4 regions of the Clostridium sp. JNZ X4-2 genome follow, and region 1 is predicted to be linked to each of the others. Evidence: riboswitches for the same ligand, from Rfam matches in the RefSeq annotation. Region 1 holds a riboswitch; each other region holds the start of a gene.
What was found. Region 1 has a riboswitch for cobalamin ahead of ACYUJ6_RS12155 (cobyric acid synthase). Riboswitches for the same ligand answer to the same signal wherever they lie in the genome.

Region 1 (3,207 bases):
TTTTAAATATAATATTTTTATCTCTATCCAAAAGCTTTCACTATGTATTTCTGGTGGATGTATATTTTTTGCTGGTATTGAGTCTTTTGGATATAGGGGAAATAAAAAAAATATTGATTCTAAGTACAGCTGTACCATTGTTTACTGTTATAATGCTAATACCGTCTATAGTTATGGGGAATACAAGAAACAGCATACTGCTTATATTGAAAGTGGTTGGAACCATAATCTCCATAAATACTTTATCCTACACTACCAGCTGGCATGATATAATAAAGGCATTAAAGAAGTTTTTTGTGCCGGATATTTTTATTTTAGTATTTGATATAACTTTAAGATATATTTATATTTTAGGAGAATTTGCACTAGATATGTTCTATTCTCTCAAGCTTAGGTCTGTGGGGAAAAATAACAATAAGTATTCTTCTATTTCAAAACTCATGGGAAGTTTGTTTTTAAAGTCTAAAGAAATGGGAGATGAGATGTATTATGCTATGGAATGTAGAGGATTTACAGGGGAATATATCTCCCATGCAAAGTTTAAGTTTAAGGTTACTGATTTTTTATATTTAATAGTAAATATTTTTATTATAATTATGTATTTTTACATAACTGGGATGGGGTTAAAATGATAGAATTTAGGAAAGTATTTTTTAAGTATAAAGACGAAGAAGTGCTGAAGAATATAAATGTTAAAATAGCACAAGGGGATTCAGTGGCACTTATAGGAGCAAATGGCAGTGGAAAATCAACTTTTTTGAAATTATTGAACGGAATGATATTTCCTACAGAAGGGAGATACTATTTTGATAATTTAGAAATATCTAGTGATAAATTGGAGCAAGGCAGTTTTTCAAAGAAATTCCATAAAAAAATGGGGTTCGTTTTTCAAAATTCAGATGCACAGCTTTTTTGTTCCAATGTCTATGAAGAGGTGGCCTTTGGTCCAAGACAAATGGGCATGGACGAAGCAGAAGTAAAAAAAAGGGTGGAGGATTGTTTAAATCTTTTAAATGTAAAGGATCTTCAAAATAAGGAGCCATACAATATAAGCGGAGGGGAGAAAAAGAGAGTTGCAATAGCTTCTGTGCTTGCTCTTAATCCGGAAGTATTGGTTTTAGACGAACCTATGAGTGGAATAGATCCGAAAGGCAAAAAGTTTTTAAATAATTTATTTATAGAGTTAAATAAAGCTGGAAAAACTATAATATGTTCTACCCATGATTTTGAATATACAAAAGGACTTTTCAAACGTGTGCTGGTATTTTCGGAAGATCATTGTTTAATAAGAGACGATATTTACAATAAAGTGATTGAGGACAATGATTTTTTAATAAAATATAATATCAAGTGATTTTCAGGTTCAGGTGGAGTTTGTAAATAAGAAGTGTTTTTGTTTAAGTGGTAAAAACTAGTTCATGTCTGCTGGTTGACATGAACGCCAGATTATAATAAACTTAGACTATAATTAAATAGAAATTTTAGGTGCCTTATATAGGTGAAAAGGGAATGCGGTTAAAATCCGCAGCAGCCCCCGCTACTGTATTTGATAATGAGTTTTATCTTATTATTTTATAATAAGAGGATAAAGGCAAGTATTTTATCATAAGTCAGGAAACCTGCCTAATTTATTTTTGCTTTCGGAGGGGAAGAAACTTTTAGTATGATTGATTTCTCAGCACAAGCTGGGTTTTTATGTTAAAGGCAATGAGCTCTAGAGGCTCATTGCCTTTCGTTGTTTTTATTATACTTAAGAAGATTAAGGGGGAGTAACCATTATGGCAAAGATTATGATTCAAGGAACAGGTTCTTCTGTTGGTAAAAGTATAATTGTTTCTGCTCTCTGCAGAATATTTAAACAAGATGGATATTCAGTATGTCCGTTTAAATCTCAAAATATGTCATTGAATTCATATATAACACTGGATGGCAAAGAAATGGGACGTGCTCAGGTACTTCAGGCTTATGCAGCTGGGCTGCAGCCGGAGGCATATATGAATCCCATATTGTTAAAGCCAACATCAGATAAAAAGTGCCAGATAATAGTAAATGGCAAGGTATATGGAAATAGTACAGCCATGGAATATCACAATATGAAATTGGAATTTAGAGATATGCTTAGAAGTCATTTTAAAAAGATGGAAAAAAGTTTTGAAATAATAGTTATGGAAGGTGCCGGAAGCCCTGCAGAAATAAACTTGAGGGATAGAGATATTGTAAATATGGGTATGGCAGAATTAGTAGATGCACCAGTGGTTTTAGCAGGTGATATAGATAAAGGTGGAGTATTTGCTTCTCTTGCAGGAACTATGTTATTTTTTACGGAGGAAGAAAAAACCAGGGTAAAAGGTACAATAATAAATAAATTCAGAGGAGATGTAGACATATTAAAGCCCGGTCTTAAAATGCTGGAGGATGTTATTAAAGTGCCTTGCATAGGAGTTATACCTTATTTTAATCTGGCATTGGAAGATGAAGATGGAGCTGTGGAATTCAACAAAAAGGTTACAGCTCCTATAGATATAGCTGTAATAAAATTACCTCATATATCCAACTTTACGGATTTAGACGCACTAAAAAGTGAAGGGGATATTTCTGTAAGATTTATAAATTCTGAAGAGGAATTCGGCAATCCCGATCTACTCATAATTCCAGGAAGTAAAAACACCATAGAGGATTTAATAAAAATAAGACAATGCGGACTTGAAGCCTGCATTAAAAAATACAGTAATAGCGGAATTATAATAGGAGTATGCGGTGGTTATCAAATGCTTGGAAAGTCAATAAAGGATCCTTATAAAACAGAGACGGATGTAGGAGAAGTAGAGGGAATGGGACTTTTAGATATAGAGACTGTGTTTGAAAGGGAAAAAGTCACTACTAGAATAAAGGCTAGAAGTAATGTGGATTTTCCCATGACAAAAAATGATGGAACTTTAGAAAAAAGAAAATTGGATGTATATGGATATGAAATCCATATGGGAATATGTAAATATGGCGCAGATGCAAAACCACTGTTTAAATTGACAGAAAAAAATAAGAAGAAGGTCAATATAGAAGATGGAGCTTTAAATGCAAAACACAATGTATTTGGAACCTATATACATGGTATCTTTGATGCCGTTGATTTTAGAGAATACATTGCAAACAGGATAAGAGAAAATAAAGGATTGAGCTATAAAAAATCAACCATCTATGAGGATCTTA
Region 2 (3,207 bases), 180 kb from region 1:
TTTCCGGAAGTCTTCCCTGTTTAACTTCATTTTCAAGAAAGTCTATCAGATTTCCCGCCATTTTTCTGCTTACATCACTTATAGGTGCAACTTTTCTGATATTATCCTTTATATCACTGAAAACTATGCATTTTATCTTTTTAGGATCCGAAACTATGTAATCGGTACCTATTCTGTCTCCTGCATGAATTATAGGTATTGGCTGTCTAAAAGGCGGTTTTTCAGGAACGTACACATCATGTGTTCCTATGAGAGATACAGGCTGACTTTCATTTATTTCTACAATCACTATATCTGCATCTCTAACATAAGTAGGTGCATTACCCACTGATGTAGTCGGTATAATATATCCTTCTTCAGTTATACCCACAGCCTCGACTATTGCCACATCTATTTTTCCCATGAACCCATAGTCCACCATCTGTGGCGACATGCTGAGATGAGCATCTACATAATTAATTTCACCTGCATTAATGGCATTTCTAACGTCTTTATGTGTCTGATATGGAAATCTCTTGTTAATTGCCCCAACTCTAGCTAATTCTCCATCAAGTTCATCACCTACAGAGGCGCCTGTAAATAAATTTATTTTTATCTTAGCACCGTCTTTTATCTTTTTTGCCAGTGCCATTGGTACAGATTTTGGATATCCTGAAAATGTAAATCCGCTAGTTCCTACAGTCATTCCATCTTTTATAAGATCAGCTGCATCATTAGCTGTGCCTATATATTTCAAAAGGTCTTTGTTTTTTATTCTATCCGTAATCATGCTATCCCCTCTTCATTATAAATAATTGATCTTTTTTAAATTATTATTACCTTTTAAATTATTATTACCCTTAAGCTTAAATAAATGCCTTAACTTTTTAATTAATTTATACTATTAATACCAGAAACTCACATTCTCCTTTCTACTTTTTTCTTTCTTTTTTAACACATAGTTTAAAAATATACATTTAAAAAACGGCATCAGTGTACTCAGAAATACACTAATGCCGTGTTTTTTATTAATTCTTCATAAAGGGATCAACCTTTATGTTATAATAAAATGGCAATTTTATTAAATTGTTTTTAATTCTCTTTGTTCATTATTATTTTATACCTTTCATAACAGTTTATCAATACCGCTATAAAAGATTTTTTAGCCATTCCAAAGTAATTATCTTCTATATCCCCCACTATTTCTTTAACATTATTCAAATTCTTCCCTATTAATAAATTTTTTGCGTATTTCTTTGCAGTATCAGTCACAAAAGAACACTCAACATCCTGTATTTCACCGGAACATCTATTTATAATAATCCCTATAACAATTTCATTGTAAATTTCGGTTGCAGTTATTCCCTTCGGAAGCTTTGCATATCCAGTAATAAATATGTTATTTTTCTTCAAAATATACACCTCAAATCTACATATCATTTATAGAACCTAATGTATTAATAATTTTACATTAAATCGTAAATATAACTTACAAATTTAAAGTATGCAATTTTCCTTCCCTCCGAAAGAATCAACATAGATATTAGGCAGGCTTCCTGGCTCAGATTCATTTTACTCCTTGGCCTTCCCAGATATATAATCCAGTGGCATAATAAAGTTTCATCCTCCATACAGTAGCGGCGGGCTGCAGTCTTTATACTTTTCCTTTTACTTATTAAAATAACACCCATTTAAATATTCAATCTTACTTATATCTTGTCTATTTTAAATCTATCATCATAATCTACCCTTATATTACATCCTTCATAAATTTCACCCTTAATTATCTTCTTGGCAATAGACGTTTCCAGTACATTTTCCATATATCTTTTTAAAGGTCTAGCCCCATAAACCGGATCATATCCTTCTTCTGCTATGATTTCTTTAGCTTTGTCAGTTATTTCTATATAAATATTCTTATCTTTTAACCTGCTTTCTATATCTTTTAAGAATATATCTATTATAATTTTAATCTCTTCCGTATTTAACGGTTTAAACATTATGATATCATCCAGCCTGTTTAAAAATTCAGGTTTAAATTTCAACTTCATATCATTCATTACTTTATCTTTTATGTCTTTATCTATTCCCCTACTGCTCTTATTTTCCAGTAAATAACTGCTTCCTATATTGGAAGTCATAATTATAATACAATTCTTAAAATCTACCACTTTGCCTTGATTATCCGTAAGTCTTCCATCATCCAGTATCTGAAGGAAAATATTAAATACATCATTATGAGCTTTTTCTATCTCGTCAAATAATATTACACTATAAGGCTTTCTTCTAACTGCTTCCGTAAGCTGCCCTCCTTCTTCATAACCTACATATCCCGGAGGAGCTCCTATAAGCCTTGAAACAGAATACTTTTCCATATACTCCGACATATCTATTCTGATTATATTTTCCTCACTGTCAAACAAAGTTCTTGCAAGGGTTTTAGCCAGCTCGGTTTTACCTACACCTGTAGGTCCCAAAAATATGAATGATCCTATTGGTCTATTTGGATCCTTCATTCCTGCCCTTGCTCTTATTACAGCATCAGAAACTGCTTTCACAGCCTGCTTTTGTCCTACAACTCTTTTTGAAAGTTCATCTTCCAATTTAATAAGTTTCTGCCTTTCTCCCTCTACCAATCTTGATACAGGTATTCCCGTCCATTTAGATACTATCTGGGATATCTCCTTTTCTGTAACTTCTTCTTTCAGCATTGCACTTTCATTATTTTCTTTTATCAAATTTTCACCTGATGCTATTTCACTTTCCAGTTTAGGTATGACTCCATACTTCAATTCTGCAACTTTATTTAGATTGTATTCTCTTTCTGCTTTTTCAATTTGTCCCTTTGCTTCATCCAATTGCTTTTTTAAATTCCTGACTTCCGTTATATTGGACTTTTCCTTTTCATATTTGGCAGTTAGTTCATTGTCCTTATCTTTTAAATTATTCAGTTCTTTTTCTACTGTTTTAAGTCTTTCCACGGAAGCATTATCTTTTTCCTTTGATAATGCTTCTTTTTCAATTTTAAGCTGAAACAATTTTCTCCTGACATCATCCATTTCAGTTGGTACACTATCAATTTCAGTTCTTATCATGGCGCAGGCCTCATCGATTAAATCTATGGCCTTATCAGGTAAATATCTGTCTGTTATATATCTGCTTGAAAGTTTTGCTGCTGCAACTATAGCAGAATCATGAATTCTTATACCATGATATATTTCAAATTTC
Region 3 (3,207 bases), 1.5 Mb from region 1:
ATTCCTTCAGTCATGACTCCTGATCCTGCATCAACCAAGAAATCATCAAAGTGTCCATGATAACATCCGGCAAATTTTATGATCTTGTTCCTTCCCGTATAACCTCTGGCAAGCTTTACCGCACTCATGGTAGCTTCTGTACCCGAATTTACCATTCGGAGCATTTCCACATTGTCCACAGTTGTGCATATATGTTTAGCCAGATCCAATTCAACTTTAGTATTGGCTCCAAAGGATATGGCATTTTCACAGGTGTTTTTTATGGCATTTACCACATCTTCGTCACAATGTCCTAAAAGCATGGGACCCCAGGAGCATACAAAATCTATGTACTCATTGCCATCTTCATCATAAATATAAGCTCCCTTTCCCTTTTTTATTACAGGTGGATTTAAGGGTACATCCTTAAATGCCCTGACAGGGCTGTTTACTCCCCCAGGCATATATAATTTGGATTCATTGAATATATCATCACTTATCATCTATTTACATCTCCATTCTTTATTTTGCTGTAAATCACTATTATAATCCCGCTTTAAATCATTATCACAGCTAGGAGGAAAAAATATTCTATTTATCATTTTCAGACACTCATCTTCTCTTCCCTTAAGTTTTTCTTCCTTCAGCACTTCTATTGCCCTGTCTACATAAACTCTGGCAGTGCTGTTTATCATTGTGCTTACAAGTGCTTCATTGTCTTTTGTATATCGTTTGTTCTTAAAAGTCTGTATTCTTTTATTGCAGATTTCATTACCATATTTTTTTATCCTTTGTATTTCAGGTGAAAGTTCATCCAAAGCCTGCCATTCCATAAATTTGTTTATATAGTCATCCACAATATATTTGTATCTCAGCATCTTTTCTTTTCTCATGATTTTATTTCTTTCATCCATCTTGCTTATGCTGTCAATATCATAGAGCTGGATCTGAGGCAAATCCGAGACACCTGTATCAACATCTCTGGGCACCGCCAAATCAAATACAAGTAATTTTTTCCAGGGAATATCCTCTTTTGAAATTATTGTATGCGGTGCAGAAGTACAGCTTATGATACAGTCTACCTTATTATAATAATTTTTTCTCTCTTTGAAAGTTATAAATTTAACCCATTTGTAATCATAGCATAAATTTTTGATCTTATTCAAGTCACGGACTACAATATATACCATTTCTGCATTGGAACTTTCCAGATACTTCAGCACCAGCTTGCCGATTTCCCCGAAACCAATTATCATATACTTTCTGCAGCCTTTATTTAATGCCTCCCTTACCGCTATGGACGGAACCGATACAGGTATTTTATACATCTCACAGATACTTTTGAATTCCTTTCCACAGGCTATGGCATTTTGAAACAACCTTTCAAGACCGCCTTTTATAGTTTTAGCTTTTACCGCTGCAGTATATGCATTCTTGATTTGTCCTAAAATTTGATCTTCGCCCAGAATTTTTGAATGGAAACCACAGCTGACCTCTATTAAATGTTTAACGGCCTCACTGTCTTCAGCATAAAAAGTATAGGGAATAAGTCTGCTGTCCCAATCCAATCCTTTAAATACTATATTCACTACATCTTCCCTGGAAAATTTTGATTCCATATATATTTCTGTTCTATTACAGGTACTCAATATTAAGACATTTTCCAGAAATTCATGGAGACATTTTAATTTACCTTCCAGCTTTGAAGCTATAATGGAAAACCTCTGCCTGATTTCAATATTACATTCACTCTTTATTCCAATAAGCTGTACCATTTTCATCACTCCCGTTTAATAAAAAAATCCTTTTAACAAAGTGTCAAAAGGATTTTTATAATCAATACATATTACTGTAAAAATAGTTCATCAATATCAAGCCCCCTCTATCACTTGTAGAGTTAACGGTGCGAAGTATAGACAGGTCTTCTGACTTAAGATTCATTATTTAAGTATGCCTTCTCCGTTTCTCAAGTGGCCCATATTGCTTAAATTCATCTAATACAGCTACAGGATAGTTCAGGATTTTTACCTGATTCCCCTTTAATTAACCTACACTTATTATTAGATTTTATCTTAATTATAACATTATCAAGGAAAGAATCAACTCTCATTTATCAGCAAGGGTGCATATTTCTGACACAGTTTTCAGGAAATATATGGAATGGGGTCAGACCCCATACCAAAATTTGGAACGGGGTCTGACCCCCCTTCCATTATTTTACAGTGCCTTGTAAATCATACAGTGTCTGGGAATTCATTCCCATTCCTCCAAATCCATTTTGACCTGAATTCTGAACTTTTCCGCTTTCATCTTTATTTGTGCCTGCATTTTTATTCGCGTCTCCATTGAGTTCATTAGATTGTTTGTTGCCATTATTAGATTCTTTGTTGCCATTACCCATTTGACTATTCATTTGAGCGTTATTGAAGTTTCCCTGAATGTTTCTATTTTCCTGACTGCCGGATGTGGTATTCTTCCACTGGTTTTCCGGAACAGCTTTACCGTTTTTCTCAACCCAGCTCATTATATCATCTGAATCTCTTCCCATTCCTCCTGTAAGCACATATCTTATTTCGCCTTTTTTAACAAGCTGCTTGAATTCACTTAAGGAAAGTATTTTATCGGATCCTGAGAATCCACCAAGAGGCATCACGCTTTTACCGCTTTCAATTATCATGCCGGCACCAGTATTGGAGCTGGAGACCACAAGAGCATATCTCTCATTTTTAACATGGCTGTCAAGGAATTTTATTAATTTTTCATTTGTATTGCTGAGTCTGCTGCTTCCTCCCATACTCCTCATGCCGGCATTGCCGGATCCGCTGCTGGATAGGAGTTCCAATCCTGCAGCAGGCATGCTTCCATTTACACCATGAGTTACAGCAGCAGAGGATCCAATAGCAGGCGTTATCAGTATTCCTATAAAAGCAAGACTGGCAAGCACCCTGGCAAAATTTATATTTCTGCCTTGATTTAAGCTTTCTCTCTTTATTATCCTGTAAATTATCAGCAGCACAGAAGAAGCAAGACACATCACTGCAGCTGCTGTGATTATACCTTTAAATACAGCAGGTATAGTAGTGTTAAAATAGGATAACATGAGCAAATCCAGCAGCCCTTCTAAGATAAGGGATACAGGCAGAAGCAACCATTTCCTTATGCTTTCTTCTTTGTACAGCTTCCACATGGAAGTAAGGCCTATACCCGATAAAGCTGCAATTGGAGGAG
Region 4 (3,207 bases), 630 kb from region 1:
ATTTCAGCTCTTTTACTTAAAATATATATTTTACCTTTTCCCATCATCATTTCTGAAATTTCGTTTTCTTCCACATCTCCTGTATTAAATGTGCCTATTGATTTACCATTTCTCAATACTGTGATTCTATCGGTATTTTTTATAATTTCCTTCATTTTATGTGATATTATTATGATGGATTTTCCTTCTTTTACAAGCAAATGGAGGGTATTATAAAAAGCCTCTATTTCATTTTCTGTAAGCACTGCCGTAGGTTCATCCATTATAAGTACTTTTGCTCCATGCATCAGCACTTTTACAATCTCCACTTTTTGTTTCTCGCCTACTGTAAGCTGCCATATCTTTGCATCCGGCTCTACCTTCAGCCCATATTTTTCAGCACATTTTACAATCTGATTGTTTATAAGCCTCTTATTATAAATTTGTTTTAAGTTCTTAAGGCCCATCATTATATTTTCCGAAACCGTGAATGCATCCACCAGTTCAAAATGCTGGTGAACCATTCCTATGCCACAGGTTATGGAGTCTTTTGGTGAATTAAATTCCACAGTTTTTCCATTTATTTTTATCTTACCGCTGTCCGGCCTGTAAAGCCCTGATAATATATTCATAAGAGTACTCTTTCCCGCTCCATTTTCTCCTAAAAGTGCATGAATCTCTCCTTCATTTAATGAAAAACAAATTTTGTCATTGGCAGGTATTTTAGAAAATTGTTTGGATATATTTATCATTTCAACTATTGGTATTTTTTCCATGCTATCCCTCTCAAACCTTTAAAATCTGCATACCGGCTTTTTTAAAAAGCCGGTATGTAAAAATAACATACTTTATTTAGAAATTGTTCCTTCAATGCCTTTTACAAACCAGTTAAGTGAAAGCATTTGTTCATCCGTAAGCTTCTGGCCTTCAGCAACTTTCAGATTTCCTGACTGGTCATATACAGGTCCTTCAAACACATTGAATTTTCCATTTATAATATTGCTTCTATCCTTTGCAACCAGTGATCTTACATCACTGTCTACCATATTTCCGTAAGGCCCTATGTCAATTATTGAATTATCTTCAATTCCACCCCAATATTGTGATGATTTCCATGTACCATCAGCTACAGCTTTAACTGCTTTTACATAATAGGGTCCCCAGTTCCATACTGCTCCTCCAAGTACTGCTTTTGGAGCTTTGGATCTCATATCGGAACTGAATCCAATTGCATACACTCCCCTTTCCTGTGCAGTCTGGGGTACAGTTGTAGAATCCAGGTGCATTGCAAGCACATCCACTCCCGCATCTACAAGACTGTTGGAGGCTGTTTTTTCAGTTGCCGGATCACTCCAGGAATTTGTATAAACCACTTTAACTTTTACATTTGGATTTACCGATTGAGCCCCCAGTGTAAATGCATCAATATTTCTTACCACCTCAGGTATGGAAAATGGAGCTACAAACCCTATTACATTGCTCTTTGTATATTTTCCTGCAATGACTCCGGAAAGATATCTGCCTTCATAGTCACGTCCAAAATATGTACCTAAATTACTTGAAGTTTTATATCCACTGCAGTGCATAAAAACTACATTTGGAAACTTTTTTGCCACATCAGCCATATAATCCATATATCCATAAGTTGTCCCAAATATAATTTTATTTCCTTTTTGGGCAAGTTGTGTAAATACTTTTTCTGAATCGGCAGTTTCAGGAACATTGTCCACATATGTTACTTCTGCATTTGGCATATGACTCATCAGATATTTTCTGCCCTGCTCCTGGGCATAATTCCAGCCTGTATCACCTATAGGACCTTCATAGACAAAAGCAACTTTAATTTTTTTATTACTCGAGGCAGATTGCTCCTTGGTCTTGTTTTGACATCCGACTATAAAACTTGACATTGCCACAATAACACACAATAAAACCAGACTGACTTTTCTCAATTTTTTCATAATTTCCCCCCATATTATAATTCGTCGTCAAAAAATTTTTGAACAAAATAAAAAGGAGACCCTTGCGGATCGCCATTATTTACATCTGAATGTAACCATTTGCGTATATATTACAAATAAAACGCAGTTTAACAAAATGTATAATACCCTCCCTCCGAAAGAATTAACAAAAATGTCAGGCAGGCTTCCTGGCTCAGATTCATTTTACTCCCTTATCTTCCCAGATACATTACCAGTGATATAAACAAGGTTTCATCCTCCATACAGTAGCGGTGGGGCTGCAGTGCTTCTTCAACTTTTCCTTTCAACTGTTAAAAAACAGCACCTAACATTAAATATTAAATTTTTACAACCATTTATTATCTTATTGTTAAGTATATGATATAAGATTTACACAGTCAACACATATTCAAATCAAATATTCCTAAAAAAGAAGTGATCTACGTTTTCACATAAATCACTTCCTGCATATTATATCACCTATACAAGGGATTTTAACATAATATATTGTCTACTCACAGTATCTGCATTTAAGCCTGCTTTCAAATTCTTCTATAAGTTTATCCCTGAATTTTGGATGGGCAATTTTTATAATCTCTTTATGTCTTTCTCTCAGTGACTTTCCTTTAAGCTGGGCTATTCCATACTCAGTAACTATATACTGTATATCATTCCTTGAAGTTGTAACAGCCTCCCCCCTATTTAGGAAAGGAACTATTCTTGATATCTTTCCCCCTGCTGTAGTGGATGATATGGCCATAATGGATTTTCCGCCTTCAGCCATACTGGCTCCCCTTACAAAATCAATCTGTCCGCCCACACCGCTTATCTGCTTAACTCCTATACTTTCAGAAGATATTTGTCCAGTCAAATCTATCTCCACACAGGAGTTTATACAAACCATTTTATAATTTTTCATTATAACCATGGGATCATTTACATAATCTACGGGATAACATTCAACCATGGGATTGTCATCTACAAAATCATATAATCTGCTGCTTCCCATAAGAAAAGTAGTTATTATTTTCCCTCTGTGGATGCTTTTCCTGCTGTTTGTGATAACACCGGATTCCACCAGGTCTATAACTCCGTCGGATATCATTTCAGAATGTATGCCCAAATCCTTTTTGTCTTTTAAGGATGAAAGCACTGCATCCGGGACAGCTCCTATTCCAAGCTGAAGAGTGGATCCGTCTTCTATTAAAGAAGCACAGTACTCACCTATTTTCTTTTCCACATCCCCTATTTTAGGAGGTTCCATTTC

Region 2: another riboswitch for cobalamin. It lies ahead of ACYUJ6_RS13040 (DUF3870 domain-containing protein); the one in region 1 lies ahead of ACYUJ6_RS12155 (cobyric acid synthase).
Region 3: another riboswitch for cobalamin. It lies ahead of hemA (glutamyl-tRNA reductase); the one in region 1 lies ahead of ACYUJ6_RS12155 (cobyric acid synthase).
Region 4: another riboswitch for cobalamin. It lies ahead of ACYUJ6_RS15190 (BMP family ABC transporter substrate-binding protein); the one in region 1 lies ahead of ACYUJ6_RS12155 (cobyric acid synthase).

What each region holds. Positions count from the first base shown of each region.
Region 1 covers NZ_CM142685.1:2,525,689-2,528,895, reverse strand. Annotated here, with positions in the region: gene ACYUJ6_RS12165 (energy-coupling factor transporter transmembrane component T family protein) at 1-632, shown strand, start outside; gene ACYUJ6_RS12160 (energy-coupling factor ABC transporter ATP-binding protein) at 629-1,354, shown strand; cobalamin riboswitch at 1,467-1,641, shown strand; gene ACYUJ6_RS12155 (cobyric acid synthase) at 1,779-3,207, shown strand, end outside.
Region 2 covers NZ_CM142685.1:2,708,472-2,711,678, forward strand. Annotated here, with positions in the region: gene ACYUJ6_RS13035 (acetyl-CoA hydrolase/transferase family protein) at 1-769, opposite strand, end outside; gene ACYUJ6_RS13040 (DUF3870 domain-containing protein) at 1,072-1,392, opposite strand; cobalamin riboswitch at 1,509-1,686, opposite strand; gene clpB (ATP-dependent chaperone ClpB) at 1,689-3,207, opposite strand, start outside.
Region 3 covers NZ_CM142685.1:480,287-483,493, reverse strand. Annotated here, with positions in the region: gene hemL (glutamate-1-semialdehyde 2,1-aminomutase) at 1-482, opposite strand, end outside; gene hemA (glutamyl-tRNA reductase) at 483-1,754, opposite strand; cobalamin riboswitch at 1,878-2,046, opposite strand; gene ACYUJ6_RS02450 (glycosyltransferase family 39 protein) at 2,192-3,207, opposite strand, start outside.
Region 4 covers NZ_CM142685.1:3,155,332-3,158,538, forward strand. Annotated here, with positions in the region: gene ACYUJ6_RS15185 (ABC transporter ATP-binding protein) at 1-755, opposite strand, end outside; gene ACYUJ6_RS15190 (BMP family ABC transporter substrate-binding protein) at 828-1,940, opposite strand; cobalamin riboswitch at 2,102-2,284, opposite strand; gene ACYUJ6_RS15195 (acetyl-CoA hydrolase/transferase family protein) at 2,452-3,207, opposite strand, start outside.